Regions from separate parts of the Niveispirillum fermenti genome, predicted to be linked through region 3. Evidence: riboswitches for the same ligand, from Rfam matches in the RefSeq annotation. Region 3 holds a riboswitch; each other region holds the start of a gene.
What was found. Region 3 has a riboswitch for thiamine pyrophosphate ahead of ABC728_RS23325 (ABC transporter ATP-binding protein). Riboswitches for the same ligand answer to the same signal wherever they lie in the genome.
Positions count from the first base shown of each region.

Region 1: another riboswitch for thiamine pyrophosphate. It lies ahead of thiC (phosphomethylpyrimidine synthase ThiC); the one in region 3 lies ahead of ABC728_RS23325 (ABC transporter ATP-binding protein).
Region 2: another riboswitch for thiamine pyrophosphate. It lies ahead of thiO (glycine oxidase ThiO); the one in region 3 lies ahead of ABC728_RS23325 (ABC transporter ATP-binding protein).

Region 1 is NZ_CP156681.1:1,694,184-1,704,181, reverse strand. It holds gene pdxH (pyridoxamine 5'-phosphate oxidase) at 1-189, opposite strand, end outside; gene ABC728_RS19270 (RT0821/Lpp0805 family surface protein) at 347-817, shown strand; gene ABC728_RS19265 (DnaJ C-terminal domain-containing protein) at 980-1,939, shown strand; gene ABC728_RS19260 (hypothetical protein) at 2,300-2,497, opposite strand; gene ABC728_RS19255 (UbiX family flavin prenyltransferase) at 2,591-3,151, opposite strand; gene ABC728_RS19250 (YdcH family protein) at 3,439-3,606, shown strand; gene thiC (phosphomethylpyrimidine synthase ThiC) at 3,674-5,515, opposite strand; TPP riboswitch at 5,583-5,711, opposite strand; gene ABC728_RS19240 (ankyrin repeat domain-containing protein) at 5,819-7,282, shown strand; gene panB (3-methyl-2-oxobutanoate hydroxymethyltransferase) at 7,303-8,127, opposite strand; gene ABC728_RS19230 (RNA polymerase factor sigma-32) at 8,278-9,189, opposite strand; gene ABC728_RS19225 (protein-disulfide reductase DsbD family protein) at 9,387-9,998, opposite strand, start outside.
Region 2 is NZ_CP156681.1:514,471-524,468, forward strand. It holds gene ABC728_RS13835 (pentapeptide repeat-containing protein) at 1-996, shown strand, start outside; gene ABC728_RS13840 (BaiN/RdsA family NAD(P)/FAD-dependent oxidoreductase) at 1,028-2,227, shown strand; gene ABC728_RS13845 (COX15/CtaA family protein) at 2,337-3,398, opposite strand; gene ABC728_RS13850 (thiamine phosphate synthase) at 3,462-4,082, opposite strand; gene fmt (methionyl-tRNA formyltransferase) at 4,111-5,031, opposite strand; gene def (peptide deformylase) at 5,110-5,616, opposite strand; TPP riboswitch at 5,796-5,900, shown strand; gene thiO (glycine oxidase ThiO) at 5,893-7,056, shown strand; gene thiS (sulfur carrier protein ThiS) at 7,094-7,294, shown strand; gene ABC728_RS13875 (thiazole synthase) at 7,296-8,072, shown strand; gene rpsU (30S ribosomal protein S21) at 8,306-8,509, opposite strand; gene def (peptide deformylase) at 8,817-9,377, shown strand; gene ABC728_RS13890 (COQ9 family protein) at 9,417-9,998, shown strand, end outside.
Region 3 is NZ_CP156681.1:2,603,494-2,613,491, reverse strand. It holds gene mscL (large conductance mechanosensitive channel protein MscL) at 286-693, shown strand; gene ABC728_RS23335 (ABC transporter substrate-binding protein) at 761-1,708, opposite strand; gene ABC728_RS23330 (ABC transporter permease) at 1,705-2,475, opposite strand; gene ABC728_RS23325 (ABC transporter ATP-binding protein) at 2,472-3,254, opposite strand; TPP riboswitch at 3,247-3,353, opposite strand; gene ABC728_RS23320 (nuclear transport factor 2 family protein) at 3,452-3,958, shown strand; gene ABC728_RS23315 (acetoin utilization protein AcuC) at 4,011-5,186, shown strand; gene ABC728_RS23310 (DUF192 domain-containing protein) at 5,218-5,712, shown strand; gene ABC728_RS23305 (hypothetical protein) at 5,841-6,386, shown strand; gene ABC728_RS23300 (DMT family transporter) at 6,644-7,564, shown strand; tRNA gene ABC728_RS23295 (tRNA-Pro) at 7,650-7,726, shown strand; gene ABC728_RS23290 (ETC complex I subunit) at 7,765-8,070, shown strand; tRNA gene ABC728_RS23285 (tRNA-Arg) at 8,093-8,169, shown strand; gene ABC728_RS23280 (flagellin N-terminal helical domain-containing protein) at 9,203-9,998, shown strand, end outside.

The DNA of each region.
Region 1 (9,998 bases), 910 kb from region 3:
CGTGTTGGTGTAGAAGGTGAAGCCCCGGTCATCCAGGGCCTTCAACAGCACGATTCGCACCGTGGGGCGGCCATCGGCGCCCACGGTGGCGACGGCCATGGCGTTGGGGTCGTTGATTTCCGTGGCCTCGGCCTCGGCGAACCAGTCACGGAACAGCGCAAAAGGATCGGTGGCGGCTTCCAGCGTCATGGCTTGATCTTCGTCATAGTTGCGCCCGAATTGATGGGGAGGATAGAGAGCATCGAACGATTGTCCATGTGCTTCCCCCGCATGGCACCCGCCCGCAGGCCGATCAGCCCGGCGGCAAATGATGGGGGAAGGATATGATTTGGAAAGGCTCGGAAACATGATTCGCAAGATTGTCGTCGCCACCGCGCTGGTGGCCCTGCTGGCCGGGTGCCAGAACTCGGGCGGCAACAAGCAGACCGGCGGCGCCGTGATCGGTGGCCTGATGGGCGGCTTGGCCGGCAGCCAGATCGGTGGCGGTTCGGGCAAGCTCTGGGCGACGGGTGCCGGTGCCGTTCTGGGCGCGCTGATCGGATCGGAGGTCGGCGCCTCGCTGGACCGTGCCGACCGCCAGGCGCTGGAGCGCAACACCTACGCTTCGTTCAGTGCGCCGTTGAACCAGCCCATCATCTGGGACAACCCCAACAACAATAACCGCGTCATCGTGACGCCGACCCAGGAAGGCCGCCAGGCCGAAACCGGCGCCTATTGCCGCGAATACCAGCAGACGATCATTGTCGGCGGCCGCAGCGAGCAGGCTTTCGGCCGCGCCTGCCAGCAGCCGGACGGCAGCTGGAAGATCGTGAGCTGACGCCAACCCCGCCTCAACCCCCGCCGGGTCACCCCATCCGGCGGGGTTTTTATACGCATGCGCCACCCCCTTCCTGTCGGGCACGCTTGACCCGCCCAAGCCGGGGCGTAGGATGCGGCAGGATTTCCCCCTGTTGCCTTCCCCGTTGCTTCTCTGGTGACCATGCGCGATCCCTACCTGGTCCTTGGCGTGATGCGAAGCGCCTCCGCCGACGATATCAAGCAGGCGTTCCGCCGGCTGGCCAAGCAGTACCATCCCGATCTCAATCCGGGTCGGGCCGACATCGAACAGAAATTCAAGGAAGTCAACGCGGCCTATAGCCTGCTGTCAGACGCCGACAAGCGCGCGCGCTTCGACAAGGGCGAAATCGACGCAGCCGGCAACGAGCGGGCAGGCCACGGTTTCCGCCGCGGTCCCTGGCAGGGCCCGGGCGGTGCGGGCCGCAGCGGGGCCGGGGCCAAGGGCCGCGCCGGCGGGGATGCGGGGGGCGACGATCCCTTCGCCGATGAATTCTTTAATGACATCTTCGGGGCCACCCGCCGCCGCTATTCCGCGGGCGGGGGTTCCGGTGTGAAGGCCAAGGGCGCCGATGTCAGCTATTCGGTGTCGGTCAGCTTCGCCGATGCTTGCCTGGGCGCCAAGCGGCGGCTGACCCTTTCCACGGGCAAGACCATCGATGTCAACATTCCGCCCGGCACACGCGACCAGACACGGCTGCGGCTGAAGGGCCAGGGGCTGCCCGGGCTCGGTGGTGCGGGGGCCGGTGATGCCATCGTCGAGGTGCAGGTCGACAACCATCCGCTGTTCACGCGCAAGGATGACGACATCCATATTGAGGTGCCGGTCACCCTGCCCGAGGCGATATTGGGGGCCGCCATCAAAGTGCCGACGCTGGACGGGCAGGTGGCCGTGAAGGTCCCGGCCGGTGCCAACAGCGGCACCATCCTGCGCCTGAAGGGCAAGGGCATCCCCAATCCCGACCGCAAGGTGACGGGCGACCAATACGTGAAGCTGGTCGTCATGCTGCCCGACAAGCCCGATGCCGAACTGACCAGCTTCATCGAGAAATGGTCCAAGGGCCGCGGCGATTACGACGTGCGGCGCAAGCTGGGGATCGGATAGCACTCATCGGCCTGACAGGGAGGTCTGATATGTATCTGCATTGATCAGATCCTTTGGTCCTGATCAATGCACCCCGCATGCGCCGGGCGCCGCCATCCGGCGGCTGGGCTTGCGCGCGCATGGGCGCGCGGGCGCTCAATGCGCCAACCAAGATGCGATGCGCCAACCAAGATGCGATGAGTTCCACTCAACCCGCCTTGGTATGACAGGAACCGGCGCCCGCCTGCCATCCGTCTGCCACCCGTCTGCCAACGGCTCGGATGCGTGGACGGCGGGGGTGCGGGAGCCCAAGCCCCGCACCCCCGCCGTGACTTGTCACCCGGCAGCCTTGACGCTGTGGTCGATCAGCCGGGCTGGCGGTCAATCCCGCGCGCGGTCCAGGCGATCCTCGATCTTGTCGCCGGCATCTTCCAACTGATCGCCGGCCCGCTCGGCCGCATCATCGATCTTCTCGCCGGCCCGCTCGGCAGGACCCTTGTTGTCGCAGGCGGCCAGCGCCAGGGGGGCGGCGGCCAGGAAGGTGACCAGGGCGAAACGGTTCAGCAGCTTGGTGGACATGGCTCTGCTCGTCTGTTGTTGTTCGATCCGGCGCATTTGACGCCGTTATTCAATCAACAGTGCAGCCACACGGGATGTTCCCTATCCATCCGGTCAGGTGCCTCCCGCTTCTCCCCATCGCCGCACACGGCCCGTATCCAGATCAAACAGGTCAAGGACGCGGCCGATCGTGTGATCCACCATTTCCTCGATGCTGGCAGGCCGGGCATAGAAGGCCGGCACCGGCGGGTAGACGATGGCCCCCATTTCCGTCACGGCAGCCATGGACCGGATATGGCCCAGATGCAGCGGCGTCTCCCGCAGCATCAGCACCAGCCGCCGCCGTTCCTTCAGCACCACGTCGGCCGCGCGGGTCAGCAGGGTGCTGGTGACGCCTGACGCGATCTCCGACAGGGAGCGCACCGAGCAGGGGGCCACGATCATGCCCATGGTCCTGAAGCTGCCCGACGAGATGGCGGCCCCGATATCGGTGATGGAATAGTTCACATCGGCCAGCGCCCTGATGTCGGCAACCTTCAGCCCCGACTCATGCGCACAGGTCACTTCCGCAGACCTGCTCAGAACAAGGTGGGATTCGATGCCAAGCCGGCGTAACGTGGAAAGCAGGCGTATGCCGTAAACAATGCCCGACGCCCCGCTGATCCCGACGATCATCCGTCGGGCCGGTGTGGCGGCCGGGTACTGGTCAGGACCGGAGGAACCGGCCGGCTGTGGGAGGATATCTGCCATGGAGGTGATGTAGCGCCCCCGATGGTTTTCGTCCAGGGTGGCTAGACGACCCTCGAAAAAACCGACCACCCTATCCATATGCATAGACGGACGGATGACAAAACCATGTCAGGATCGTCCATCAGCCATACGGATCGGAAAGGCCGTCCGCGTTTCAGGTTCCAACAATCAGACACGTCCATTGTTCCATCGTTACAGAAGGAGAAGGCCGTATGTTGTTCCCCGAGCGTGTTGAAGCCCTGCGCGTCAAGCACGAAACCCTGGATCGGGAGGTGCGGTTGGAAGCTCGCCGCCCCCTGCCGGATACAACGACCCTGACCCGCCTGAAAATGGAGAAATTGCGCGTGAAGGAGGAGATGGACCGTCTGGCCCGCGCCTGACGGCATCTCCGGCCCGATCAGCCAGAGGAAAGGCCCCCGTCCGAACACCGGACGGGGGCCTTTTGTTTCAATGATGATCGTCCGGCACCGGCCTGTCCGACAGGTAGACCTGCCCGCCCTTTTCCTTGAATGCCGCAGACATGGCGGCCATCCCCTCCTGCGCCGCCGCATAGTCGCGCACTTCCTGTGTGATCTTCATGGAGCAGAATTTCGGCCCGCACATGGAGCAGAAATGCGCCAGCTTGGCGCCTTCCGCCGGCAGGGTCTGGTCGTGGTATTTCTCCGCCGTCTCCGGGTCCAGCGACAGGTTGAACTGGTCGCGCCAGCGGAATTCGAACCGGGCGCGGGAGAGCGCATCGTCACGTTCCTGCGCGCCGGGATGGCCCTTTGCCAGGTCGGCGGCATGGGCGGCCAGCTTGTAGGTGATGACGCCCACCTTCACATCGTCGCGGTCGGGCAGGCCCAGATGTTCCTTGGGCGTGACATAGCAGAGCATGGAGGTACCGAACCAGCCGATCATGGCCGCCCCGATGCCGCTGGTGATGTGGTCGTAGCCGGGTGCGATGTCGGTGGTCAGCGGCCCCAGCGTGTAGAAGGGTGCCTCGCCGCAGACCTTCAACTGCTTGTCCATATTGGCCTTGATCTTGTGCATGGGCACATGGCCCGGCCCTTCGATCATCACCTGCACATCATGCTTCCAGGCGATCTGGGTCAGTTCGCCCAGCGTGTCCAGTTCCGCGAACTGGGCGGCGTCATTGGCATCGGCGATGCTGCCGGGCCGCAGGCCGTCGCCCAGCGAGAAGGCGATGTCATAGGCCTTCATGATCTCGCAGATTTCCTCAAAATGGGTGTAGAGGAAGTTCTCCTTGTGATGGGCCAGGCACCATTTGGCCATGATGGAGCCGCCGCGGCTGACAATGCCCGTCACGCGCCTGGCCGTCAGCGGGATATGGGCCAGCCGCACCCCGGCATGGATGGTGAAATAATCCACGCCCTGTTCGGCCTGTTCGATCAGCGTGTCGCGGAACAGGTCCCAGGTCAGGTCCTCCGCCTTGCCGCCCACCTTCTCCAGCGCCTGATAGATGGGCACCGTGCCGATGGGCACCGGCGAATTGCGGATGATCCATTCGCGGATCGTGTGGATGTTGCGGCCCGTGGACAGGTCCATCACCGTGTCGGCCCCCCAGCGGGTGGCCCAGACCAGCTTGTCCACCTCGTCCGCCACGCTGGAGGTGACCGCCGAATTGCCGATATTGGCGTTGATCTTCACCAGGAAGTTCCGGCCGATGATCATCGGCTCCGTTTCCGGATGGTTGATGTTGTTGGGGATGATGGCACGACCGCGCGCAATCTCGTCCCGCACGAATTCCGGGGTCACGTGATCGGGGATGGATGCCCCGAAATCCTCCCCGTCGCGGGCGGCCTGTCCGGCCAGATGCTGCCGGCCCAGATTTTCGCGGATGGCGACATATTCCATCTCGGGCGTGACGATGCCCTTGCGGGCATAATGAAGCTGGGACACGTTGGCCCCCGGCCTAGCGCGCAGCGGCCGGCGGGATGCGCGGTCGAACAGGGGGACGGGGCTTTCCTGGCCGTCCTTCAGCCCATTATCCTCCGGCTTCACGTCCCGGCCGTCATAGGCTTCCACATCGCCGCGCGCCTTGATCCAGGACCGGCGCAATTCGGCCAGCCCCCGCCGGATATCGGTCCGCACCCCCGGGTCGGTATAAGGGCCGGACGGGTCATAGACCCGCACGGCCGGCTCATCGGCGCTGGGCGAAAGGTCGATCTCCCGCATGGCGACGCGGATGTCGGGGAAGCGTTCTCCCGCCACATGCACCTTGCGCGACGCGGGCAGCGGGCCGGTCGTGACGCGGAATTCGGGATCGGTAATGGTGGTATCTGGCATCTGGACCTCCGTTGGCTGGAGATCCGGGTTTGCGCACGGAACGCGGCGGCACGTGTGGGGCGGTACGGGGCCCCTATGCTTCCATCCCTACGCCGGTACGACCCGGATCAGGTTCGAAGGGTTCCCGCGCCGGTGCCGCCTGTCGGCGGTCCATGCGGTGTCTCAGCCCCTTGCCGGGGTTCCCCTTGGACAGGGCGGAGGGTGCGGCGGCAGGCGGCGGATGTCAAGACGGGGTGTTTCGGTTTCCGCATGGTTGGCATCATGATAGGGTCCGGCCCGTTTGCGGCACACGGGAGAGGCCCCATGTCCCTGCTTCGATCCTTGCTGGCCTCGGGTTTGCTTCTGCTGGCCGTGACCATTCTGGCCGGTGGCGGGACCGGAGATGGGGTCGGCGGCGACGCCTATGACCGCGCCATCGCCGGCATGGACCGGGACCCGGCGGCGGCAGAGGCGGCGATGCGCGGCGCCGGCACCCCGCTGGCCCGGCTGGACCTGCTGCTGTACCTGCATGCCTTCCGCCCGGATGGCCGGCAGGAAATCGCGGCACTGGCCCACGATCTGGCCACTCTGCCAGACGGGCGCACCGATGATTACATGCTGGACGTGCTGGGCCCGCCCCTGCCCTATGACGGCACGGATGAAAGCCTGCTGCCGCTGGTGCGGCTGCTGTCCAGCACGGGGGCGGTGAACAGCCATTCCGCCTTTTATGCCATCCCCTGCGCGGTGCTGGCGCGACGGCCCGGCCTGCTGGCCGCCACGCAGCCGCAGTTCGCCGGCAACCGTGACAATTTCCTGCCCCGGTCGGGATGCGATTGGAACCGGGGTACGGTCACCGGCTTTCCCGACGCCGCCATGACGGCTTTCATGGAAGCCGGGCGGCTGGCGGACGGCGATTTTCTGGGCACCCATGGGGGCACATTACGGTTCGCGCTGGGCGGCCGGCAGGCGGCCCTTCTGGAACAGGCACGGCTGGACCCGGCGGGGCTGCCGCCGGCCCCGCCCGGCAATGGCGGGCCCTATGCGGTCTGGGCCTATCTGTCACCCGCCAACCATCGGGCTTTCATCGGCCGGATACAGCCATCCTACGCGGCCGCAAGGGCGGCACTGACCGCGTATTACCGGCCGGCCCACGGGCAGGAAGCCGAACAGCTGGCGCGCAACGCCCTGTTCGCGGTCGTATGGGGTGGCGATTGCGGGGAGGCTGGGGTGCCGTCCGGCCATGCGCGCACCCTGTTGCTGGATGATGCGCCGGCGGATGCCGTCCGCGCCGCCATGGAAGCCGGTAATACGGACAGGCCGGATGATGCGTTCGCCCGCTGCGCGCGTTGGGCCGGGATCGACCCGCTGTCCCATCTGGCCGCTGCCCGGCGACCCGATCTGCTGCCCGACATGGTGTCCGGGAACGGTCCGGACATGCCCAACGGCTTCGGCAAGACGCCGCTGATGGCCGCGGCGCAGGCCGACCAGCCGGCATCGGTGGCGTGGCTGCTGGACCAGGGCGCGCGGGTGGATGCCGCGACGGCCGAAACCGGCCCCTATGACGCCCCCCGGCATGGGAAGCGCACGGCGCTGCATTATGCCGCCGCCAATGCCGGCCTGCCTGTCATCCGGGCCTTGCTGGCCGCCGGTGCCGATCCCGGCGCGCGGGATGATGAAGGGCTGACGCCGCTGGACTATCTGCGGGGAAATGGCCCCGTGCCCGTCAACCCCCGCCTGGCGACCGGGGATCGGGACCAGGCGGGCACCCTTCTGTCCCCCGACCGGTAGGACAGCCGGAGGGGGACGGATCAGCCCTTTTTCACACCGAACAGATGGGCGGGGCCCGGAAAGGCGCGCGACCGCACCTCTGCCGCATATTCGGCGGCGGCACTGGATATCTGATCCCCCAGCTCGGCATAGCGTTTCACGAATTTGGGCGTAAAGCCGCCGAACAGGCCCAGCATGTCGTCGGACACCAGGACCTGACCGTCACAGGCAGGGCTGGCGCCGATGCCGATGGTGATGGCCGGCACATTCTCCGTGATGGTGCGGGCCAGCGGCTCCACCACCCCTTCCACGACGACGGAGAAGGCACCTGCCTCCGCCACGGCGCGGGCATCTCCCAGAATCTTCTGCTGTTCGGCGTCAGACCGGCCGCGGGCCCGGTAACCGCCCAGCGCGTTGACGGCCTGCGGCGTCAGGCCGACATGCCCCATGACGGGAATGCCGCGCCGGACCAGGAAATCGACGGTTTCCGCCATCTCTTCCCCGCCTTCCAGCTTCACGGCCTGCGCACCCGTTTCCGCCAGCACGCGGGCGGCGTTGCGGAAGGCCTGCTGAGGGCTTTCCTGATAGCTGGCCCAGGGCAGGTCGACGATGACACAGGCCCTGGACGATCCGCGCACCACGGCGGCACCATGATTGATCATCATGTCCAGGGTGACGGGCAGTGTACTGTCCAGCCCGTAAAGCACCATGCCCAGACTGTCGCCGACCAGCAGGCAATCACAGTGCGGGTCCAGCAGGCGGGCCATGGAAACGCTGTAGGCAGTCAGGATGACGACGGGTTCCTGCCCCTTGCGGGCCGCGATGTCGGGCACGCTGACGCGCTTCACCTGGGCGCTGGCACTCATGGCCGTATCCTCCAGTCGTGATTATTTGTGCGTTGCGGCAAGCCCTACATCACTTCGGGGAACAGGTAAAGCACGGCGGGCCGGCCACAAGGGCCGGCCCGTCAAAGGCTGGGGAGAAGAAAAAGGGGCAAGGGCGGGACAAAGGGCGCCTCAAGCCATGGCCATCGCCGCCGTGCGCCGGCCCAGCGCCATCGGCGGGGGCATGGGGGCGACCGTGTCCACCTGGGCCCGCACGCGCCGCACGACCTTCTTATAGGCGCCGCTTTCGATCTGGCGGATGCGCTCCTTGCTGACACCATACTGGCGGGCCAGTGTCTCCAGCGTCACGGGCTGGTCGGCCAGATTGCGCGCGGCGAAGATGTGCCGCTCCCGGTCGCCCAGTTGCGTCAGCGCGTCCGTCATCAGCGCGCGCCGGGCATTCAGCTCACCCTGCTCGGCCAGCCGCTCCTCGACACTGTCCTGGTCATCGGCCAGCAGGTCGATGGCCTCATGGTCACCCTCTTCGCCCACCTGCACGTTCAGCGAACTGACGGGGGTGGCGAAGCGGTGCTCCATCTCCCGCACCTCCTCGATGCTGGCGCTGAGCTTCTCGGCCACCTGTGCGGCTTCCTCATCGCTCATGATCCGGTCATGGATGCCCAGTTTGCGCTGGGTCTGACGCAGATTGAAGAACAGGCGCTTCAAGGTGGCGGTGTTGCCGCCCTTCAGCAGCGACCAGTTATGCAGCACGAAGGACTGCACCTCCGCCCGGATCCACCAAAGGGCATAGGTGGCCAGACGGAAGCCGCGGGTCGGGTCGAAACGCTGCACGGCCTTGATCAACCCGATATTGGCTTCCGACACGAGATCGGCCACGGGCAGGCCGGAGCGGGCATATTTGGCGGCGACCTTCACGGCAAGGCGCATATGGCTGTGGACAAGCTGATCGAAGGCGCGGCGGTCCTGGCGTTCCGTCCAGTCGCGCGCCAGCCTGTCCTCCTGCTCGGGCCGCAGCATGGGATAGCGGTTGGCCTGGGCCGTGAAGCTCCGCAGCAATTCGGGACTTTCGGTGTAACTGGCCATAATCTGTCCTCCCGGATGTCGCACGGGGCACCGGTGCGCCGGCCGCGCCATCCTTCTTAGAATAATTCTAAGATAAGGCGCGGACCATGGGGCCGCAAGCCCGCCAGGGGTCATATCCTCAAGGACATATCGGCCCGGCGCTGCCGGCATCGCTCCAGGGGGGAACAACGCTGAGTGGTGATAGGTTCCGTGGCAAATCAGGCGGGCGGCAGGGGAGCGAGCGCGTCCAGCACAATACCCTCGGTCAGGATCTGCGGCAGGATCACGGGCACCTGTTCGCCCGGCCGGTACAGCAAATAGAGCGGAACGCCGCTGCGGCCATGGCTTTCCAGCACTCGGGCGATGGTGGCATCGCGGTTGGTCCAGTCGCCCTTCAGATAGGTCACGCCCTTCTGGCCCAGCGCCTGGCGCACCCCTGCCGTCGACAATGATGTCCGCTCATTGACCAGACAGGTCACGCACCAGGCCGCCGTGAAATTCACGAAGACCGGCTTGCCCTGGGCCAGCAGGGCGGCCTGGCGGTCCGGAGTCCAGGGCTCGAACCCGGCGGCGGCCGCATCGGCGGTGGCGGTGGGGCCCTGCCCGCCCGCCGCCGTGGGGGCAGCCGTGGTCGCCCCGGCGATGGCGCCGCCCAGGGCCAGCACGGCCAGCACGGTGCCGAACGCACGCATAGCCCCGCCGGACAGCCGCGTCTGGCCATAGACCCAGGCGGCGAACGCGATGGCCACCATGCCGGCCAGCACCGTAGCCAGGGCCGCCGGCCCGGCCTGGATCGACAGGACCCAGAGCAGCCAGGCGGCCGAAGCATA
Region 2 (9,998 bases), 1.0 Mb from region 3:
GCCGATTTCCGCAACGGCACCCTGGCGCTGGCCCGCAATGGCGAACTGGTCTCCGTCCACAACAGCGCGGAAGCGGACCTGTCCAAGGCCGTAATCATGCGCGCCACCCTGTCCAAGGCGCGCCTGTCGGACAGCTTCGTCATGCAGACCGACCTGCGTGACGCCGACCTGCGCGGGTCCATCCTGTGCAAGGCCAACCTGTCGGACAGCAACCTGACGGGCTGCGACCTCACCTCCTGCGACCTGACGGAGGCCAACCTGGAAGGCGCGAACCTGGAGGGCGCGATCCTGACGGGGGCCGTGCTGCGCCATGCCAACCTGAAAAGCGCCAACCTGATCGGCGCCATCCTGGACGGGGTCGACCTGTCGCTGGCCAATATCGAGGATGCCAGGACCGTCGAGCAGTTGGACGACATGGAAGGGGGCCTGGCGGAATTGCTGAAGGCCCATGTCAAATGGATCGAGACGGGCGGCAACCAGGGCCGGCAACTGGACCTGTCGGGCAAGGACCTGACGGGGGCCGATCTGTCGCGCATGACGCTGTCGGCCGGCATCTTCCGCGGCACGGTGCTGCGCAATGCCAACCTGTCGCGCTCGGCCCTGCTGATGGCGGATCTGTCGTCGGCGGACCTGCGGGGGGCGAACCTGCGCAATTCCAACATCCGCGGCGCCCGCATGATCCGGTCGATGATGGTGGGAGCCGACCTGACGGGGGTGCTGGCCGCCCCCATCAACATCCAGGGCTATGACTGGCAGACCAACATGGAGCGGGCCCGCCTGGGCAAGGCCGTCCTGGTGGGGGCCGACCTGACGGGCGCCATCCTGTCGGGGGCCGACCTGCGGCAGGCCCAGGTGCGCAATGTCAGCATCAAGGGCGCCGACCTGACCGACGCCAACCTGACGAATGCCGACCTGCGCGGCGTCGATTTCAGCAAATGCAAGCTGGCCAACGCCAAGGGGCTGCCCGAACCGGACGATCTGCAGGGCCGGGATTGATCGCGGCCGCGTTCCCTGCTACCGACCGGGCATGGGAACGCATTACGACATCATCATCGCCGGGGGCGGGGCCGCCGGCCTCTATGCCGCCATCTTCGCCGGCCGCCGCGGCCGGCGCGTGCTGGTCATCGACCATGCGGAAAAGGTGGGCAAGAAGATCCTGATCTCCGGCGGCGGGCGCTGCAACTTCACCAACCTGGATGCGCGGCCCGACCGTTACCTGTCGGCCAACCCGCATTTCTGCATTTCCGCGCTGAAGCGGCACACCCAGCATGATTTCATCGCCCTGGTCGACCGGCACGCCATCAAATGGCACGAAAAGAAGCTGGGCCAGCTTTTCTGCGACGAGAGCGCGCGCGACATCGTCGCCATGCTGCTGGCCGAATGCGCCGATGCCGGGGTGGATATCCGCACCGCCTGCCGCATCGCCGACGTGGCGTCCAACACCCCCGGCTTCACGCTGGACACCAGCCACGGCGCCTTCACGTCCGACAGTTTCATCCTGGCCACGGGCGGCCCGTCGATCCCGAAGATGGGGGCCAGCGACTTCGCCTTCCGGCTGGCCCGCGCCTGGGGTCTGCCGGTGGTGGAACCACGCCCGGCGCTGGTGCCGCTGACCTTCGCGCCGCCGGATCTGAAGAAGCTGGACGGCCTGTCGGGCGTGCCGCTGGAAGCCACCGTCGCCTGCGGCGGCGGCCGGTTCCGCGAGGCGCTGCTGATCACCCATCGCGGGCTGTCCGGCCCGTCGATCCTGCAGATATCCTCCTACTGGCGTGAAGGGCGGCCGGTGGTCATCGACCTGTCGCCGGATCTGGCGCTGGCCGACCATCTGAAGGGGCTGAAACGGTCGCGCCCGAAGGCAGAGCTGAAGACGGTGCTGGGCGATCTGCTGCCCCGCCGCTTTGCCGAGCGGCTGTTCGAAGTGGGGTTGCTGGGCACGGCCCCCCTGACCAGCCGCCCCCTGGCCGACCTGAAGGATGCCGATCTGGCCGGCGTGGCGGCGGCCCTGCATGGCTGGACCGTCCATCCCGACGGGACGGAGGGATATCGCACGGCAGAGGTGACGCTGGGCGGCATCGATACTGGCGCGCTTTCCTCCAAGACCATGGAGGCGAAGAATATCCCCGGCCTGTTCGTGATCGGGGAGGCGGTGGATGTCACCGGCTGGCTGGGCGGGTATAATTTCCAATGGGCCTGGTCCTCCGGCCACGCGGCCGGCATGGCGGCCTGAAAAGCGGACCGTCAGTCACTTTTTCAGGCCCTTCGGCCGCCGGCGCCAACAGGCCAACGGCTCATGCGCGCATGGGCGCGCGACGGCAGCCGCCGCCCTGTACCGACGGTCAGACATGTCGATCGTCGGCATGACGCCGCAGCGTGTGCAGCGAGCGGATCAGCAGCGTGATGACGATCAGCGCCCCACCCTGATGCGCCGCGCCCAGCGCGACGGGCACGGCGTGCAGCAGCGTCGTGATCCCCAGCACCACCTGCCCACCGATGCCCAGCATCAGCCACAGGGCGGCGCGCTTGGCCACGGCCGGCACATCCGTGCGCTGACCGATGCGCCAGCAATAGGCGACGGTGACGCCGGCCGTCAGGATGGCCAGCCAGCGATGGATGAACTGCACCATGGCCGTATTCTCGAAGATATTCAGCCAGACAGGCCGCAGGTTCCAGATTTCCGGCGGGGCGAAGGCATCGTTCATCAGGGGCCAGCTGTTGTAGGCGAGGCCGGCATCCAGCCCCGCCACGAAGGCCCCCCAGATGACCGTCACGGCCACCAGCGCCAGCGACACCCGCCCCAGCCGGACCAGCCCCGCCCTTTCCGGATGCCGGCGGGCCTGGGGGTGGCGCAGGTCAAGCCCGGCCTGGACCAGCAATGCATAGAGGAACAGCGCCATGCCCAGATGCAGGGCCAGCCGGTAATGGCTGACATCGGTGCGCTCCGACAGGCCCGATTGCACCATGAACCAGCCGATGAAACCCTGCAGCCCACCCAGCAGGAACAGGCCCACAAGGCGGGGCAGCATCTGCCGCGTCACCATGCCCTTCACGGCGAACCAGACCAGCGGCACGGCGAAGACGACCCCGATCAGCCGCCCCCACAGCCGATGGAACCATTCCCAGAAGAATATCTGCTTGAATTCATCCAGGCTCATGCCCCGCTTCAGAACCTGATATTCGGGGATTTGCTTGTACTTTTCGAACTCGGCCAGCCATTGCGCCTCGTTCAGGGGCGGGATGGTGCCCGTGATGGGCTTCCATTCGGTGATCGACAGGCCACTTTCCGTCAGGCGCGTGATGGCGCCGATGATGGCCATGGCGAAGACCATGCCGGCGCAGAACAGCAGCCAGTTGGCAACGGCGCGATGGCCGGGGACAGAAGGGGTCTGGGCGACGGACATGGGGCGGGCCGTTCGATCGGTGGGAAAACGATGCCGTGATATGGGCGCGACAGGGGCCGATGGTCAAATGCCGGCCTTGCGGCCCCGCGTCGCAGCCAGGGCTGTGACCAGTGCCGCCATACCGGCCGGATCGCGCATCGGGCCGCCCATGACGGCTGCCCCCGCCGCACCCGCCGCCAGGCAATCCGGCAGGTTCCCCGCCGTCACCCCGCCCAGCGCCAGGGTGGGCAGGGGCAGCCCGGCCAGCACCCCCGCCCCCAGGGCGGGACCGTATCCGGGTTTCGACGCGCTGGGGAAGATGGGGCTCAGCGTGGCGTAATCCGCGCCGGCCCGCGCCGCGGCCGCCACCGCCGCCCGGCCGTGGCAGGAGGCGCCGATCAGCGCGCCCGGCCCCAGGCGCCGGCGCACGGCCGCGATGTCGGCACCGTCGGGCAGATGCACCCCGTCGCACAGCAGGCCCAGCGCCGGGTCGCCATGGACGGTCAGCACGCCGCCCACGGGCGCCAGCAAGGGTCGCAGCACCGCCAGCAGCCCGGCCTGTCCATCGGCCGGCAGGTCCTTTTCACGCAGGCTGACCCAGCGGCAGCCGGCGGCGACGCAGGCCGCGACAATGTCGGGCAGGCCGCCCGCGGCCTGCGCCCGGTCGGTGATCAGCAGCAGCGGTGGGAACGGCAGCAGCGGCACGGCGTCATCTCCCCTTCCCCGCCCCCTGTCAGGCGGTCAGCCTGTCCCCGATCCGGTGGGGAAAGCCGCGCAGGAAGGCAGCGCCATCCACAGGCCCCTTGCCGGGCCGCTGTACCCGGAGCAGACGCAACGCGCCATCGCCGCAGGCCACTGTCGGCCCGGCATCGATCAGGGTCCCCGGCGGGGCGTCGCCCGCCACCGGTTCGGCCGCCAGCACCTTCAGCTTCTCTCCGCCGGCAAGATCGATCCAGCAGCCGGGCCAGGGGGTCAGGCCACGGACCTGCCGATCCAGTTCCACGGCCGGACGGGACAGGTCCAGGCGCCCTTCCTCCTTGGCCAGCTTGGCGGCATAGGTCACGCCCTCTTCCGGCTGCGGCACGGGGGTCAGCGAACCGTCTGCAATACCGGGCAGGGCCGCCACCATCAGCCGGGCACCCATGGCGGCCAGGGCGTCATGCAGTGTGGCGGCGTTCATGCCCGCCGTGATGGGCAGGCTGTCCTTCATCAGCATGGCGCCCGTGTCCAGGCCGGCATCCATCTGCATGATGGTCACGCCCGTTTCGGCATCGCCGGCCAGGATGGCACGCTGAATGGGGGCCGCCCCGCGCCAGCGCGGCAGCAGGCTGGCATGGACATTGACGCAGCCCAGGCGCGGTGCGTCCAGCACGGGTTGCGGCAGGATCAGGCCATAGGCGGCCACGATGGCGCAATCCAGGTCCAGGGCGGCGAAGGCCGCCTGCTCCTCCGGCTTGCGCAGGCTCTTGGGGGTGCGCACGGGGATGCCCAGCGCATCGGCCCGGCGATGCACGGGCGTGGCCTGCACCTGCTGGCCGCGGCCCGCGGGGCGGGGCGGCTGGCTGTAGACACAGACCAGTTCATGCCCGCCCTGGACCAGGGCATCCAGGATGCCCACGGAAAAGTCGGGCGTACCCATGAAGGCAAGACGCAGCGGCACGGGGAAAAGCCTCTCTTTCGGCCGGGATCAGGGAAACCGGGGCGTACCCCGGCATCATCCTTATTTGCGGGCTTACTTGCGCGACTTGTTGTATTTGCGCAGCAGCATGTTGCGCTTCAGCGACGACAGATGGTCGATGAACAGCACGCCGTTCAGGTGGTCGATCTCATGCTGGATGCAGGTGGCCAGCAGGCCGTCGGCATCCATCTCCCGCACCTCGCCCCCGCGATCGACATAACGCACCCGGATCATGCTGGGCCGTGTCACATCGGCATAGATTTCCGGGATGGACAGGCAGCCTTCCTGCGTCACGGTCACCTCGTCGGAGGTCCAGAGCAGTTCGGGGTTGACCATGGCCAGCGGCTGGGGCGTCTCGGTGCGGTGATCGGTCACGTCCACGACGATCAGCCGTTCCAGCAGACCGATCTGCGGCGCGGCCAGACCGATGCCGGGGGCCTTGTACATGGTTTCCAGCATGTCATCCATCAGGGCCGCGACGCGCCCGTCGACATTGTCCAGCGGCTTGCACGTGGCCTTCAGGCGGCTGTCGGGAATGGTCAGGATGGGCAGAAGCGACATGGGCGGCGTGTCCGGGTCCGGCGGGATTGACGGGGCGGGAGGCGACGCTGCTTGCACAAGGGTCCCTCTATTGCGGCAGATATGCCGCATGGGGCCGATGGTCAAGCGCGAACCGGACGGGTCGGGTCTGCCGGGCACCAGCCCCTTGCATTCCAACCGGGACAGGCCCATGACATAGGACATGGACCCTGGGGTGCCGCCATCCTGCCGGACGGCGGCTGAGATCACACCCATCGAACCTGATCCGGGTCATGCCGGCGAAGGGAGAAGGCGAGAATGACCATTATCCAATCCAAGGACGGGCAATCCAAGGACCGGCCCCGCGTGGCCATCATCGGCGGCGGCATCATCGGCATGGCGATCGGCTGGCGGCTGGCCGGGGCCGGGGCGTCGGTCGATATCTTCGAACGCGACCGGGCCGGCCAGGGCGCCACGCGCGCCGCCGCCGGCATGCTGGCCGCCGGGGTGGAGACGGAGCCGGGCGAACAGCCGCTGTTGCCGCTGTGCCTGGAAAGCCAGGCGCGCTGGCCCGGCTTCGCGCGGGAACTGGAGGCGGTCACGGGCCTGCCCGCCGGCCTGCGCAGCGAAGGCACGCTGGTGGTGGCCAGCACCCGCGACGAGGTGGAACTGCTGCGCTCCAACTACGCCTTCCAGCGCGGGCTGGGACTGGAACTGTCCTGGCTGACGGGGGCGGAAGCCAAGGAGAAGGAACCCTTCCTCAACCCGCGCACGGCCGCCGGCGTGTTCAGCCCGCGGGACGGGCAGGTGGACAACCGCCTGGCCGCCGCCGCGCTGCGCGCCGCCCTGGCCGCGACCGGGGCGCGCCTGCATGAGGGGACGGCGGTCACCGGCCTGGATGTGTCGGCCGGCCGCGTGACGGGCGTGGTGCTGGGGGACAGGGTGGCCGGCGCCGATATCGTCGTGCTGGCGGCCGGCGCCTGGTCGCGCCTGCTGCCGGGGCAGCCCGTCCCGCCGCCCGTCCGCCCCGTGAAGGGCCAGATGATGTCGCTGGCGATGGACCCTGCCCGGCCGCTTTTGACTCATGTCGTCTGGGCCCCCAAATGCTATCTGGTGCCGCGCCGTGACGGCACGCTGATCATCGGCGCCACGACGGAGGAAAAGGGATTCGACAGCCAGATGACCGCCGGCGGCGTGCTGGCCCTGCTGGATGCCGCCTGGCGAGCCCTGCCGGGGGTGGAGGAACTGCCCGTGCGCGAGATGTGGACGGGCTTGCGCCCCGGCAGCCGCGACGACGCCCCCATCCTGGGGCCCGCGCCGGGGCTGGAGGGGCTGGTGCTGGCCACCGGTCATCACCGCAACGGCATCCTGCTGGCCCCCGTCACGGCCGATGCCATCACCGACCTGATCCTGACGGGACGGGTCGACACGCATATCAGGCCCTTCGGGGCCGAACGTTTCGCCGCGGCGCAGGCGGCATAGGATTGGCCGCCACCCGGGCGGCTAAGGAAAGGTTGGCATGATCATCATCAATGGCAGGGAACAGGTGCCCGACGATTACGCCCTGACCGCGGTCATGGCCGCGGACGGCATCGATCCGGCGGCGCGCGGCATCGCCGTCGCCGTCAACGACATGGTGGTGCCGCGCGGCCGCTGGGCCGATACGAACCTGTCCCCCGGCGACCGGGTGGAAATCGTCAAGGTGCTGCAGGGTGGTTGAGATGGCTATCACCGATCCGCTGAAGATTGCGGGCAAGAATTTCGCGTCGCGCCTGTTCCTGGGCTCTGCCGGCTATCCAAACCAGCAGGTTTTCCTGGACAGCCTGGCGGCGTCCGGTGCGGAAATCCTGACCGTGTCGGTGCGCCGCGCCGACCTGACGGGCTATGGCGAGGGGCTTTTGGACCTGGTGGCCGGCAAGGTGTGGCTGCTGCCCAACACGGCCGGCTGTTCCACCGTGAAGGATGCCGTGCTGACCGCGCAACTGGCGCGCGAGGCGATGGACACCAGTTGGATCAAGCTGGAACTGATCGGCGACCGGGAAACGCTCTATCCCGACGTGGAACAGTTGCTGCGCGCCGCGGACGAGCTGGTGCGCGACGGATTCACCGTCCTGCCCTATTGCACCGACGATCCCATCGTCTGCCGGCGGCTGGCCGATGTCGGCTGTGCCGCCGTCATGCCGCTGGGCGCCCCCATCGGCACGGGGCTTGGCATCCTCAACCCCTACAATATCGAGACGATCTGCCGGAACAGCATCGTGCCCGTGGTCCTGGACGCGGGCATCGGCACGGCCAGCGACGCGGCACTGGCCATGGAGCTGGGTTGCGATGCCGTACTGCTGAACACGGCCGTGTCGAAAAGCATCGACCCCGTGAAGATGGCTGCCGCCATGCGGGCCGGGGTGGAAGGCGGGCGGCTGGCACGCCTGGCCGGCCGTATCCCCAAGCGGCTGCGGGCGGAGGCATCCAGCCCGGAACTGGGGCTGATCGGCACCTGATGGGAACGAACCGGCGGGATACCGGATCCCGCTGGTCGAGGGCGCGGCCCGTGCCCCCCCTACCGCCATAAACCTGTGTCCACGGGACGGCGGGCATAGGCCCCCACCCCCGCAAACACGAAATCCCCGGCACGAAAGATCAAAAGCCGCCCGCGGACAATCCGGGGGCGGCGTTCAATCCCGTTACCGGGGCCGTACTGGCGCCTGTCCGATGGACAGGGAGGGGGGAGGGCTTAGTAGCCCTCGCGCTCCAGACGCTTGCGCAGCAGCTTGCGGGCGCGGCGGATGGCCTCGGCCTTCTCGCGGGCGCGCTTCTCGGACGGCTTCTCGTAATTGCGGCGCAGCTTCATTTCGCGGAAGATGCCCTCACGCTGCATCTTCTTCTTCAGCGCGCGCAGGGCCTGATCGACGTTGTTATCACGAACCAGAACTTGCACGGGACATCCACTCCAATGGTGCGCTGACCGGGCGAACCGGCGCCACGCGATAAGGGTTGAGAACAAAGAAACGGCAACGCGAGACCCTTGCAGGTCGCGCCATCGCCCGATCCAGTCGCCGGGGTTATACACAGGTGCGGGGGGCTTGTGAAGGCCCGCATCATCATCAACCGCCAATTCATGCGGAATGGCGGGCATGCGGGCCGCTATGGACGGGTTTTCCTTGCCTTGCATCGCCGGGGCCGGGGTCGCAGAATGCCGTACCACCCCGAATCGTCCCTTCACATCCGCGCAGGAGGTGCCCGTCATGGCCGTTCTTCCCATCGTCCGCATGGGCAATCCCGTGCTGCGCCGGGTTGCCGACCCGCTACCTGTCCCGGCGGCGGGCGGTTTCGGGGATGATATCCGGCAGTTGGCGGATGATATGGTGGAGACGATGTTAGACGCGCCGGGCATCGGGCTGGCCGCACCGCAGGTCGATGTCGCCCGCCGCATCATCGTTTTCCGCGTGCCGCCGGAACGGGCCACCGATACGGCCGGCGACCGGCCCATGGGGCCGCAAGTCCTGGTCAATCCGGTCTTCGTTCCCCTATCGGCGGAGCGGGTACCGGGCTGGGAAGGGTGCCTGTCCATTCCGGGCCTGCGCGGCGTCGTGCCGCGCTATCGGCATATCCGCTACCGGGGCTATGATCTGGACGGCAATCTGGTGGAACGCGAGGCCGCGGGCACCCATGCCCGGGTGATCCAGCATGAGCTGGACCATCTGGACGCCGTCCTCTATCTGGACCGCATGGAATCCCTGGCCACGCTGACCTATATGGAAGAACAGAGGTTCTTCGGGCCGGACGTGCTGGCGGCGGCACGCTGACAGCCCATGGAACCGGCCGCTCTATTGAGGAACGATGCCATGACCGATGCCTGCGAAACATCCCTGCCGGACCCGGCCGCCGATACCGCCACGGCCGGAATGACGGATGCCGTCACAGCCGGCACGGCTGGCGCCGAGGGCAGCGGCGGGCCGGCGCCCGGGGAAAGCGATGCCTTCGCCGATGCCCAGGCGGCCCTGGCCGCGCGGCGGGATGGCATCCTGCTGGCCATGCTGCCCGACGTGGCCTTCGACGGCTGGAACCGCACCGTCATGCGCCGCGGCGCGGAAAGCGCCGGTTTCCACCCGCAGGAGGCCGACGCCGCCTTTCCCGGCGGCCCCGTCGAGGCGGCCTGCTGGCTGAGCGACTGGGCCGACCGGCAGATGCATGCTGCCCTGGCCCGCACCGACCTGACGGCCCTGAAGCTGCGCGAACGGGTGGCCCTGGCCGTGCGCAGCCGGCTGGAGGCGCTGGCCCCCTATCGGGAGGCCGTGCGCCGGTCCAGCAGCCTGCTGGCCATGCCGCTGAACGCGGCGCGCGGGCCACAGCTTCTGTACGCCACGGTCGATGCCGTCTGGCGTGGCATCGGGGATGCATCGACCGACTATAATTTCTATACCAAG
Region 3 (9,998 bases):
TCACACATCTTACTGACATTTCGAAAACACAAGCCAACGGATGTTGGCGCCGGCGCTTGAGCCCGGTGATCGGTTGTGATCACCGGGACTGGGTATCTTGGTATTTAGTTCACGCGCGCATGGACGCGCGGGCGCTCAACGCGCCAACCAATGTTGCGATGAGTTCCACTCATCGCAACATTGGTATAACCCGCAATCCGGGCTTTCCAATCCGGCCGCGATGCATGATCCTTCTTGCGGACCGTTCGGTCGGCCGGGGGGCCGCCGCCATGGAGTGGGAAAAACATGCTGAACGAATTCAAGACTTTCATCAGCCGCGGCAATGTCGTGGACTTGGCGGTCGGTATCATCATCGGGGCCGCCTTCACCGCCATCGTCACCTCGCTGGTCAACGATATCCTGATGCCGCCTCTGGGCTATGTCCTGGGTGGCATCGATTTCTCCGACTATTTCGTCAGCCTGTCGGGGGGTGAATATCCCACATTGCAGGCGGCCAAGGATGCCGGTGCCGCGACCGTGAATTACGGCTTGTTCATCAATGCGATCCTGAAGTTCCTGATCGTGTCCTGGGCAGTGTTCATCCTGGTCAAGCAGGTGAATCGCTTCAAGAAGAAGGAAGAGGCGAAACCCGCCGCGCCGACGAAGAGCGAGGAATTGCTGACGGAAATCCGCGACCTGCTGCGCAGCAGGTAAGCCGGGGCCCGGACAGGGGGAGGGCCTCTCCTTCTGTCCGGGCCGATCGCCCTCATTCGATGTGCGGTCAGTCGATGTGCGATGTGTAGCTTTCCACCGCCGGCACGGCCTTGATCAGGCCGCGTTCATGCAGGAAGCGGGCGAACCGGTCGTAGCGCGCACGGTCCAGCGCGCGCGGACTGTGCGCGAAACGGGCCACGGTGTCGACCCAGGCCCGACGGTTCAGTTCGGTATCAAGGTCCGCCCGGCCCTTGACGAACAGGCGCCACGCCTCATCCGGATGGTTGACAAGATAAAGGGTTCCCCGTTCCACGGCATCCAGGAACCGGCCCAGCCGCGGGTCGGCCGCCTTGTTCCGGGCGGTGATGAAGACAAGCTCGTCATAGGCGGGAACACCCTCCTCCTCGGGGAAGAAGGCCCGTCCTTCCTTCTTCTCGATCTCCATCTGGTTCAGCTCGAAATTACGGTAACCGCCGACGATGGCATCCACCTGCCCCGCGAACAGGGCCGGGGACAACGAGAAATTGACGTTGATAAGGGTGACATCCTTCAATGTCAGCCCATGCCGTTCCAGCATGGCCCCCAGCAGCGCATCCTCGAACCCGCCGACGGAATAGCCGATCTTCCGTCCCTTCAGATCCCTGATCGACTTGACGGGACCGTCCTTCATCACGATCACCGTGTTCAACGGCGTGGCCACCAGCGTGCCGATGCGTGTCACAGGCAGCCCGGCATCCACCTGCAGGTGGAGTTGCGGCTGATAGGAGATGGCCACATCGCCCCGGCCCGCGGCGACCAGACGTGGCGGGTCATTGGGATCGGACGGGGCGATCAACTCGACGGCCAGGCCCGCCTCCTTGAAATATCCCTGTTCCAGCGCGACGTAGAGCGGGCCATGGTCGGGGTTCACGAACCAGTCCAGCAGCACGGTCAGCTTTTCTTCCGCGGTGGCGGGCAGGGCGCAAAGCGCCAGCGATGCGGCCATGGCGGCCGCACGCAGCCAGTTCTTGCTCATGCGTTGGGTTCCTTGGTTATCACGCTGTCGGGTAGCCAGGGCATGGCCCGGCGAAGGATCAGATCGACCAGAAGCCACAGGCACACGGCCAGCAGCGCCAGGATGAACAGGGCGGCGAAGGTCAGGTCCGTCTGGACCCGTGCCGTCGCATGCAGCATCAGAAAGCCAAGGCCGGCGGATGCGCCAACCCATTCGCCCACCACGGCCCCGATGGGGGCCACGGCGGCGGCCATGCGCAACCCGGACCCGAAAGCGGGCAGCGCGGCCGGCAGCCGGATATGGCGCAGGATGGCCATGGGACCGGCACCCATGGTCCGGGCCAGGTCCAGCCAGCCCGGATCCGTGCGCCGCAACCCGTCATAGAAGCTGGCAGTGACGGGGAAGAAGATGATCAGCGTGGCCATCGCCACCTTCGACGCCATGCCATAGCCCAGCCACAGCACCAGAAGCGGCGCTATGGCGAAGACCGGAACGGCCTGGCTGGCCAGCAGCAACGGCAGAAGCCAGCGCCGCGCGGCGGCCGACGCCGTCAGCGCCAGGGCCGCCAGCGCACCGCAGAAGGTGCCCAGCACCAGCCCCAGGACGATTTCCAGCAATGTGTGGCCCGCATGCTCGGCCAGCAACGCACGGTCAGACCACAGGCGGGCGGCCACCCGGTCCGGTCCCGGCACGATATAGTGCGGGAGATCGGCCAGATGGACCAGCAGGCCCCAGGCCAGCACCAGCCCCGCCAGCGTCACACCGCCGCGCAGCAGCATGCCCATCATGCCGCGTCCTCCCCCACCGCGCCGCGCAACTGCGCCAACAGGCGTCCCTGCAGGGACAGCAGGGCCGGGTGGTCGGGGGGGCGGGGGCTGTCGCCCGGCGGCTGAATGGGATTGGACAGGCGTGCCGGCCGGCCGGACAGGACAAGCACCTGATGGCCCAGACGCAGCGCTTCCATCGGATCATGCGTGACCATCAGCACCGTGCGTCCCGCCAGCAGGCCGGCCGCGAGATCCTGCAGGCGCAGCCGCGTGATGGCGTCCAGAGCGGAAAAAGGCTCGTCCATCAGCACGATGGGCCGATCCTCGAACAGGGTGCGCGCCAGGGCCACACGCTGGCGCATGCCGCCCGACAGGGCGTCCGGCCGGCAAGCGGCACGATCGGCCAGCCCGACATGGGCAAGCAGGGCCAGCGCCCGGTCGCGTGCCGCCGGCCCGGCCCGGTTGCCCCGCAGTTTCGCACCCAGCATCACATTGTCGAGAACGCTGGCCCAGGGCAGCAGCAGATCCTGCTGGCCCATCCAGGCGATACGGCCGGCCACGGGCTGCCCGTCATCAGCCAGGATTTCACCCTCGCCTGTGGCCAGACCGGCGATCAGGCGCAACAGGCTGGACTTGCCGGCCCCGCTGGGGCCCAGCAGGCAGGTGATGCGGCCCCCGGCCGCCGCCAATGTCAGGTGCCGGAAAATCATCCGGCCGCCGAGCATCAGGCCGCCATCGCGCAGATGAATGGCAGGGGAAGGGGCGGACGGGGCCGGACGCGGCCCCGGGTCGTTGCTCATGGTTCACTGTCCCTACGCCGGCATCATCCGGATCAGGTTCCAGGGGTCGTCCCGTTACAGGACCTCTCAGCCGACCATCGGGCTCCCCCCAGTGAGGTTTTTCCGTTATGACAAAGCCATGACAGGCCCGCAAGGGAATAGGCATCGGACAGGGCGGACGGTTTCCGCGGCCGGCCATCAGAGGGGTGGGACAAGATATGGGCTTCAGACACAAGATTGCCGCCGGGACCGCCGTTTTTTTCCTGTCGGCAACGGCCGGTGCGGGCGGTTTGCCGGAAGGGCCGGCACTGAACCGGATGGTGGAAACGCTGGACGCCGATTTCTTCGCGCTGTTCTTCCAGGGCTGTGATCCGGACCGGCTGGCCACCATGCTGACCCCGGATTTCGAGATGTATCACGACAAGGATGGGGAGGTGGCACGGTCGGCCGCCCCATTCGTGGCCAGTTATGCACAGAGATGCGCGACGCGGCAGGCGCCGGATGCCTGGCGTTCCCGCCGCGAACTGATCCCCGGCAGCATGACGGTGCATCCCATCGGCACGATCGGCGTGCTGGAGCAGGGGGAGCATTTCTTCTATGAGCGCCGGGGGGATGGACCGGAAACGAAGGTCGGCCGCGCCCGCTTCACACAGCTCTGGCGGCTGGAGGCCGACGGCTGGAAACTGGCCCGCATCTTCTCCTACGACCATGAACCGGTGAAATAGCGTCGCAGGTGCAAGCGGGGTGCTTGTCGGTTTCCGCGCTGCGGAATAAACTATGTTCATTATGCCCGACAGCGCCACGATCAACGACCTGACCGCTGCTGCGTCGCCGAAAAGCGCGACGAACCGCCCGCTTTATCTGGGGGGCGAGATCTATCGGCATTCCAGTTATGGCCGCAAGCACCCATTGTCGATTCCCCGCGTCAGCGTGGCGACCGACCTGATCCGGGCCATGGGCTGGCTGGACGATGACGCCTATGTCGACAGTCCGCTGGCCACGGCAGAGCAGCTCGCCCGTTTCCACGACCGCGACTATATCGCCGCCGTGGCGCGGGCAGAGCGGGACCAGAGGGTCGATCTGGACACCGCGCTGCGTTACGGGCTGGGCAAGCTGGAAAATCCCGTCTTCCCGGAAATGTACCGGCGGCCGGCCATCGCCGCGGGGGCGGCCCTTCTGGCGGCCGATCTTGTCCGCGATGGCGGGGTCGTGCATTCGCCTGCCAGCGGCACCCATCATGCCCGCCCCGGACGGGCCAGTGGCTTCTGCTTCTTCAATGCGCCCGTGCTGGGCCTGCTGGCCTTGCTGGATCAGGGGCTGGACCGCGTTCTCTATGTCGATCTCGATGCCCATCACGGCGATGGTGTACAGGACGCCTTCCACGATGATGAACGGGTTCTGACCATTTCGGTGCATGAGGAAGGGCGCTGGCCCCATACCGGCCTGCTGCACGACCGCGCCGGCGGCATGGCCCGCAACGTGCCCCTGCCGGCCGGCCTGAACGATGCGGAATTCCGGCACGTGGTGGAGGAGGCGATCATCCCCCTGGCTGTCGCGTTCCGCCCGCAGGCGATGATGATCCAGACCGGCGCCGATGCGCTGGCCGATGACCCGCTGTCGCGCCTGTCCCTGTCCAACCGGGCCCTCTGGCGGGCGGTGGGTGATCTGGTGGGGCTGGCACCGCGCACGGTGGTCGTGGGCGGCGGCGGATACAATCCCTGGTCCGTGGGCCGTGCCTGGGCCGGCATATGGGCCGTGCTGAACGGCATCGACCCGGCGCAGGCCGACCTGACGCCCGCGGCGGCGGCGGTGCTGAAGGGGCTGACCTGGGATCGCCGTCAGGGCCGCAACCCGCCGGCCCGCTGGTTCGACGGCCTGGCCGACGCCCCGCATGAAGGCCCCGTGCGCGATGATGTGCGCCACGCGGCGGCAAGTGTGCGCGACCTGTGGTAGGGTGATCCGCTGCCACCTGACGGGATCCATCATGCTGCGCCGACTGGCCCTTGCCCTGCTTCTGTCATTGCCCCCCCTTCTCCTGCCCTTGGCGCCGCCGGCGATGGCGCAGATGCCACCGGGCCCGCAGATGGGGTTGAACCGTGACACGATCGTGGTGGAAACCCGCAATGGGCAGCGCCACAGCTTCCATGTCGACCTGGCATTGACCCCGCAACAGCAGGCCCACGGCCTGATGTTCGTCGAACGGATGGAGGATGATCATGGCATGCTGTTCCTGAACGAGCAGGAAGGCCGCCTGTCATTCTGGATGAAGAACACCCTGATACCATTGGATATCATCTTCGTTGATGCTGCCGGCTATATCGTCAATATCCAGCATGGCAGGCCCCGTGACCTGACGCCGCTGCCATCTGCCGGCCCCGCGCTGGCGGTGCTGGAGATCAATGGCGGGCTGTCGGCGCGGCTGGGCATCCGCCCCGGCGACCGTCTGTTGCACCCGGCCTTCGGCGTGAAGCGGCCATAGCGCAGGCCGGTGCGCAGGGCCTGGGCGGGCGCTTGTCCCCCGCCCCTGATGCTGCGCACCCGTGACCATGTTCCCGGCCCCGCAATCGGTGGATTTCCGGCAGGATGACCTGTGTGTTAGCATGGAGCATGGTCCTGTATACCCCACCTTTGCCGCCCTTGCAGCAGCCGGTCACGCCGCCGTCCCGTGACCGGCAGGTTACGGGCGTGACCCGGATCGAGCCGCGTCAACGGCGGGAAGAGGGTGGGGGCGGCCGGCGCAGCCTGCGCCATCGTCTCATCGATCTGGTGATGGAGGAGGTGGAGGGACTGCCCGACCTCTCCACACCCCAGAAGCAACGCATCCGGCACAGCCTTGACCGGTTCGCCGACCGGCCCGCTATGGTGCCGCCCCCAACGGACGAGCCCGCCCAGCCGTCCCCTTCACCGCCACCGCCACCGACGTCCGAGCAGGTCGTGGAGATGGTGGCGGGACTGGCCGATGATGGTCCCGACCCGCCGGACACCCCCGATGCGGACCCGGACCTTGCCCGCGAGGAAGCAAGGCAACTGGCGGCCCAGATGCGGTCATTGCTGGCCCTGCATACCGAGGAGGCGACGAAGATCGCCACCTATGTCCAGGCATTGATGAACAATGTGGGACCGGAAGCCCATCAGGTGGACCTGGACATCTGATGGCGCTTCGGGGGTGTCGTGTCCGTCTGTGCCGGTGACCGCGCCGGCAATCTGGTCCGGCGGCAACCGCCACAGCACCGCTCGTGCGGCATCGCCAAGCCAACGGATGTTGGCCCCGGCATTTGAGGGCGGTGATCAGAGCCAACAGGTTCTGGTCACCGCAAAGCAGTATAATGTCTCCGCCACAACATCTGCGTTGGAAGCCCCACGGGGCAGGTCTATAGGCTGGTCGATCCTGTTTGCGGTGTTGAATCCCCATGTCAACCAATGTCGTCCTGTTCCTTGCCACCACGCTGATCTGGGGCTCCACCTGGTATGCCATCACGTTCCAGTTGGGGGCGGTGGATCCGGCTGTGTCGGTGGCCTACCGCTTCCTGCTGGCAGGGTTCGTCCTGCTGGCTTTCCTGGCGGTGCGGCGACAGCCGGTCATGCCCCGGCGGGACGGCTGGTGGCTGATCGGTCTGGCCGGACTTTTCAATTTCGCGCTCAACTATCTGCTGGTCTACAAGGCCACAGCGCTCCTGCCTTCCGGCCTGGTGGCGGTGGCCGGTTCGGTTCTCAGCCTGATGAATGTCGTCAATGCCCGGCTGTTCCTGGGCCAGCCCATCCGCCCGTCGGTGCTGGGGGGTGGCATCATGGGGGTGACGGGCGTGCTATTGCTGTTCATGCCGGAAATGGCGGGCGGGGTGCTGACGGGGGGGGCGGCCGTCGGATTCGGGCTCATGATGCTGTCCAACTATTCAGCATCGCTGGGCAACATGGCGGTTTCGCGGATGCGCCGGGCGGAAATGCCGCTGATCGGTTCCACCGCCTGGGCCATGCTGGTGGGGGCCGGCCTGATGGCGCTGGTGGCTGCCCTGCAGGGCGCCAGTTTCCGGGTGGACGCGACGCTGCCCTACCTTTTGTCGCTGGTCTACCTGTCGCTGGTCGGCTCCATAGCGGCCTTCCTGTGCTATTTCACGCTGCTGGGCCGCATGGGACCGGGGCGCGCCGGTTACATCGCCATCATGACGCCCGTTCTGGCCCTGGTCGTTTCCACCCTGTTCGAGGATTACCGGTGGACACCGTCCGGTGCGCTGGGTCTGGGTCTGGCGGTGGCGGGCAATCTGCTGGTCATGGCGCCAGGTGGCATGGCCGGCCTGTGGCGTGGCCTTCGTCCGCGTCCGCGGGCCGCATGAGACGGTTTCGGCTTTTCGACGCATGGATGCTTGCGGGCATGCTTGCCCCCGCCGTCCGTGTGGTGTATTCCCACCGCCTGGGTGGCGGAGCGTAGCGCAGCCTGGTAGCGCGGCTGGTTTGGGTCCAGCAGGCCGGAGGTTCGAATCCTCTCGCTCCGACCAATCCCCACGGGACAACTCTTGCAGTCACAGGGTTCGCCATGAAGGTCCGGATTTACCAGCCCTCCAAGACCACCATGCAGTCCGGCCGCGGCAAGGTCGGTGACTGGGTCCTTGAATATGAACCGGCGACCCCGCGCCGTCCCGAACCGCTGATGGGTTGGACCAGTTCCGGCGACACGCTCAACCAGGTGCGCATCAAGTTCCCGACCAAGGAGGCTGCCCTGGCCTTCGCCGCCCGCAAGGGCTGGGACGCCGACGTCGCCGAATGGCACGAGCGCCGGGTGATCCCCAAGAACTACGCCGACAATTTCCGCACCGACCGGCCCCGTATCGGCCGCTTCTGACGGCTCACGCTCTGACAACAAAGGCCCCATAGCTCAGCTGGATAGAGCACTCGCCTTCTAAGCGAGCGGTCGCAGGTTCGAATCCTGCTGGGGTCGCCATACCCTTCCCAAAAAGCAGCGGGTTGGTGGATTCAAGTCTTCCGGAGAAGACTGTTATACTAGCATGAGCGGCGTTGGCCGCGATATGGGCGTATGCCGGTCACTGACCGGGCGTCTCGCTGGCTTCTGCTTGCGCGGGAATGCCGGGAGAGAAGGCTGCAACGGAAGCCAGTCGAGACTCCATCTCGCATGCGTTTGTATGAAGTTGGAAATGTTCTTCATATGTTCTAATATGCAGCTTCCGGTCATGGAGGCTGTGATGAAGACGAACAAGGTGCATTTGCCGGCGCCCCAGGAATTTGACGGGTCGCCATTCAAACTGCTGGTGAAAAGACACGGGCGTCTGGTCAGACGGTGCCGGGACATGGCTACCGATGACGGGCAGCCGGCCCGGCCGGGGCCGGTCCCACCCGTTCCATCGGAACGGCCGATGATATGGGACTGGGGCTGACGGCGGCCCCGACAGGCCGGCAGCTTATCGCCGGCGACTGATCATCGGAAATCAATTTCCAAAAACCGTGGACAGAGCCGCCATCCAGCCGGATCGGCGGCTTTTCCATGTCCGTCCACCATCGACGACCCGCATCGTCCGCCCGGCAGGAAATGCCGCGCTAGGCAAAAACATCCCATTTCCCTGAACCTGACCGGCCTCCGACTGGGAAGAAAAGGGGTCGGGAGGGCCGGTTGACGGCCGCATTGTACCTCTTAAGTACAGGTTTTGAGCGTTATCCCGGGTTGGCACGCTTCCTGCTTATACGGGGTCGAACCCATTCGTGTTCCACCCTCAGGAGGAAGAGACCGAAGCTCTGGACAAGGCGTTGAGCGGAAAGCGGTGCAGACCAGCCTTAAAAGGCGAAAGCCAAGCAAGACTGATGCCGCGATCAGCAAAACGGATTGCCCGATCCGAAACGAAACTGCCGGTCATGCACCGCACCCGGCGTCTTCCACGGTAACGGCGACGTCCTTCCTGAAGGTCCACGAGTATCGATTGCGGCCGAAACGGCCCCTCTAACGGCTCAAAAGGAGATACCCCATGTCGAGCAGTGATGTTCAGTTGACCGCAGGGATGCGCAATAACCTGCTTCTGCTCCAGAAGACCAACAAGCAGGTTGAGACGATCCAGAACAAGCTTGCCACCGGCAACAAGGTGAACAGCGCCCTGGACGGCCCCACCAACTACTTCGCTTCCAAGAGCCTGAGCACCCGGGCGACCGACCTGTCCAAGCTGAAGGAAAGCATGGGCCAGTCGATCAGCACGATCCAGGCCGGCGACAAGGGTATCACCGCCATTGAAAGCCTGGTCGAGCAGGCCAAGGGCCTGACGACCACCGCCTACAGCAACCTGGGCACGGACGAAGCCAGCATCGCGACCCGCAAGTCGCTGGCCGAGCAGTTCAACCGCATCAAGGACCAGATCGACAAGATCGCCCAGGACAGCGGTTATGCCGGCAAGAACCTGCTGGTCGGCAATGGCATGACGCTGGACAGCACGGCCAACAGCCGCAACGCCGTCAACTCCATTGCCGGCATCTCCAGCAGCCGCGTGACCAATGTCGTCAAGGCGGACACCTATTCGGTGCGCATCAGCGGCACCGGCGACATCAGCGGCAACCTGGGCGACATCGCCAAGGCCGAAGATGCCCGTGGTCTGACCTCGCTGAAGATTTCCGGCTCCATCTCCGCAACGGCCGGCAACTTCTCCGACATCCAGATCGAGATGCGCGGCAATGTCGGCCGTGAACGCACCGTGGTCATCACCGAAAATGGTGAAAGCCGCACGGTGAAGTTCTTCGACAACACCCAGTCGATGCAGGCCAGCACCACAACCG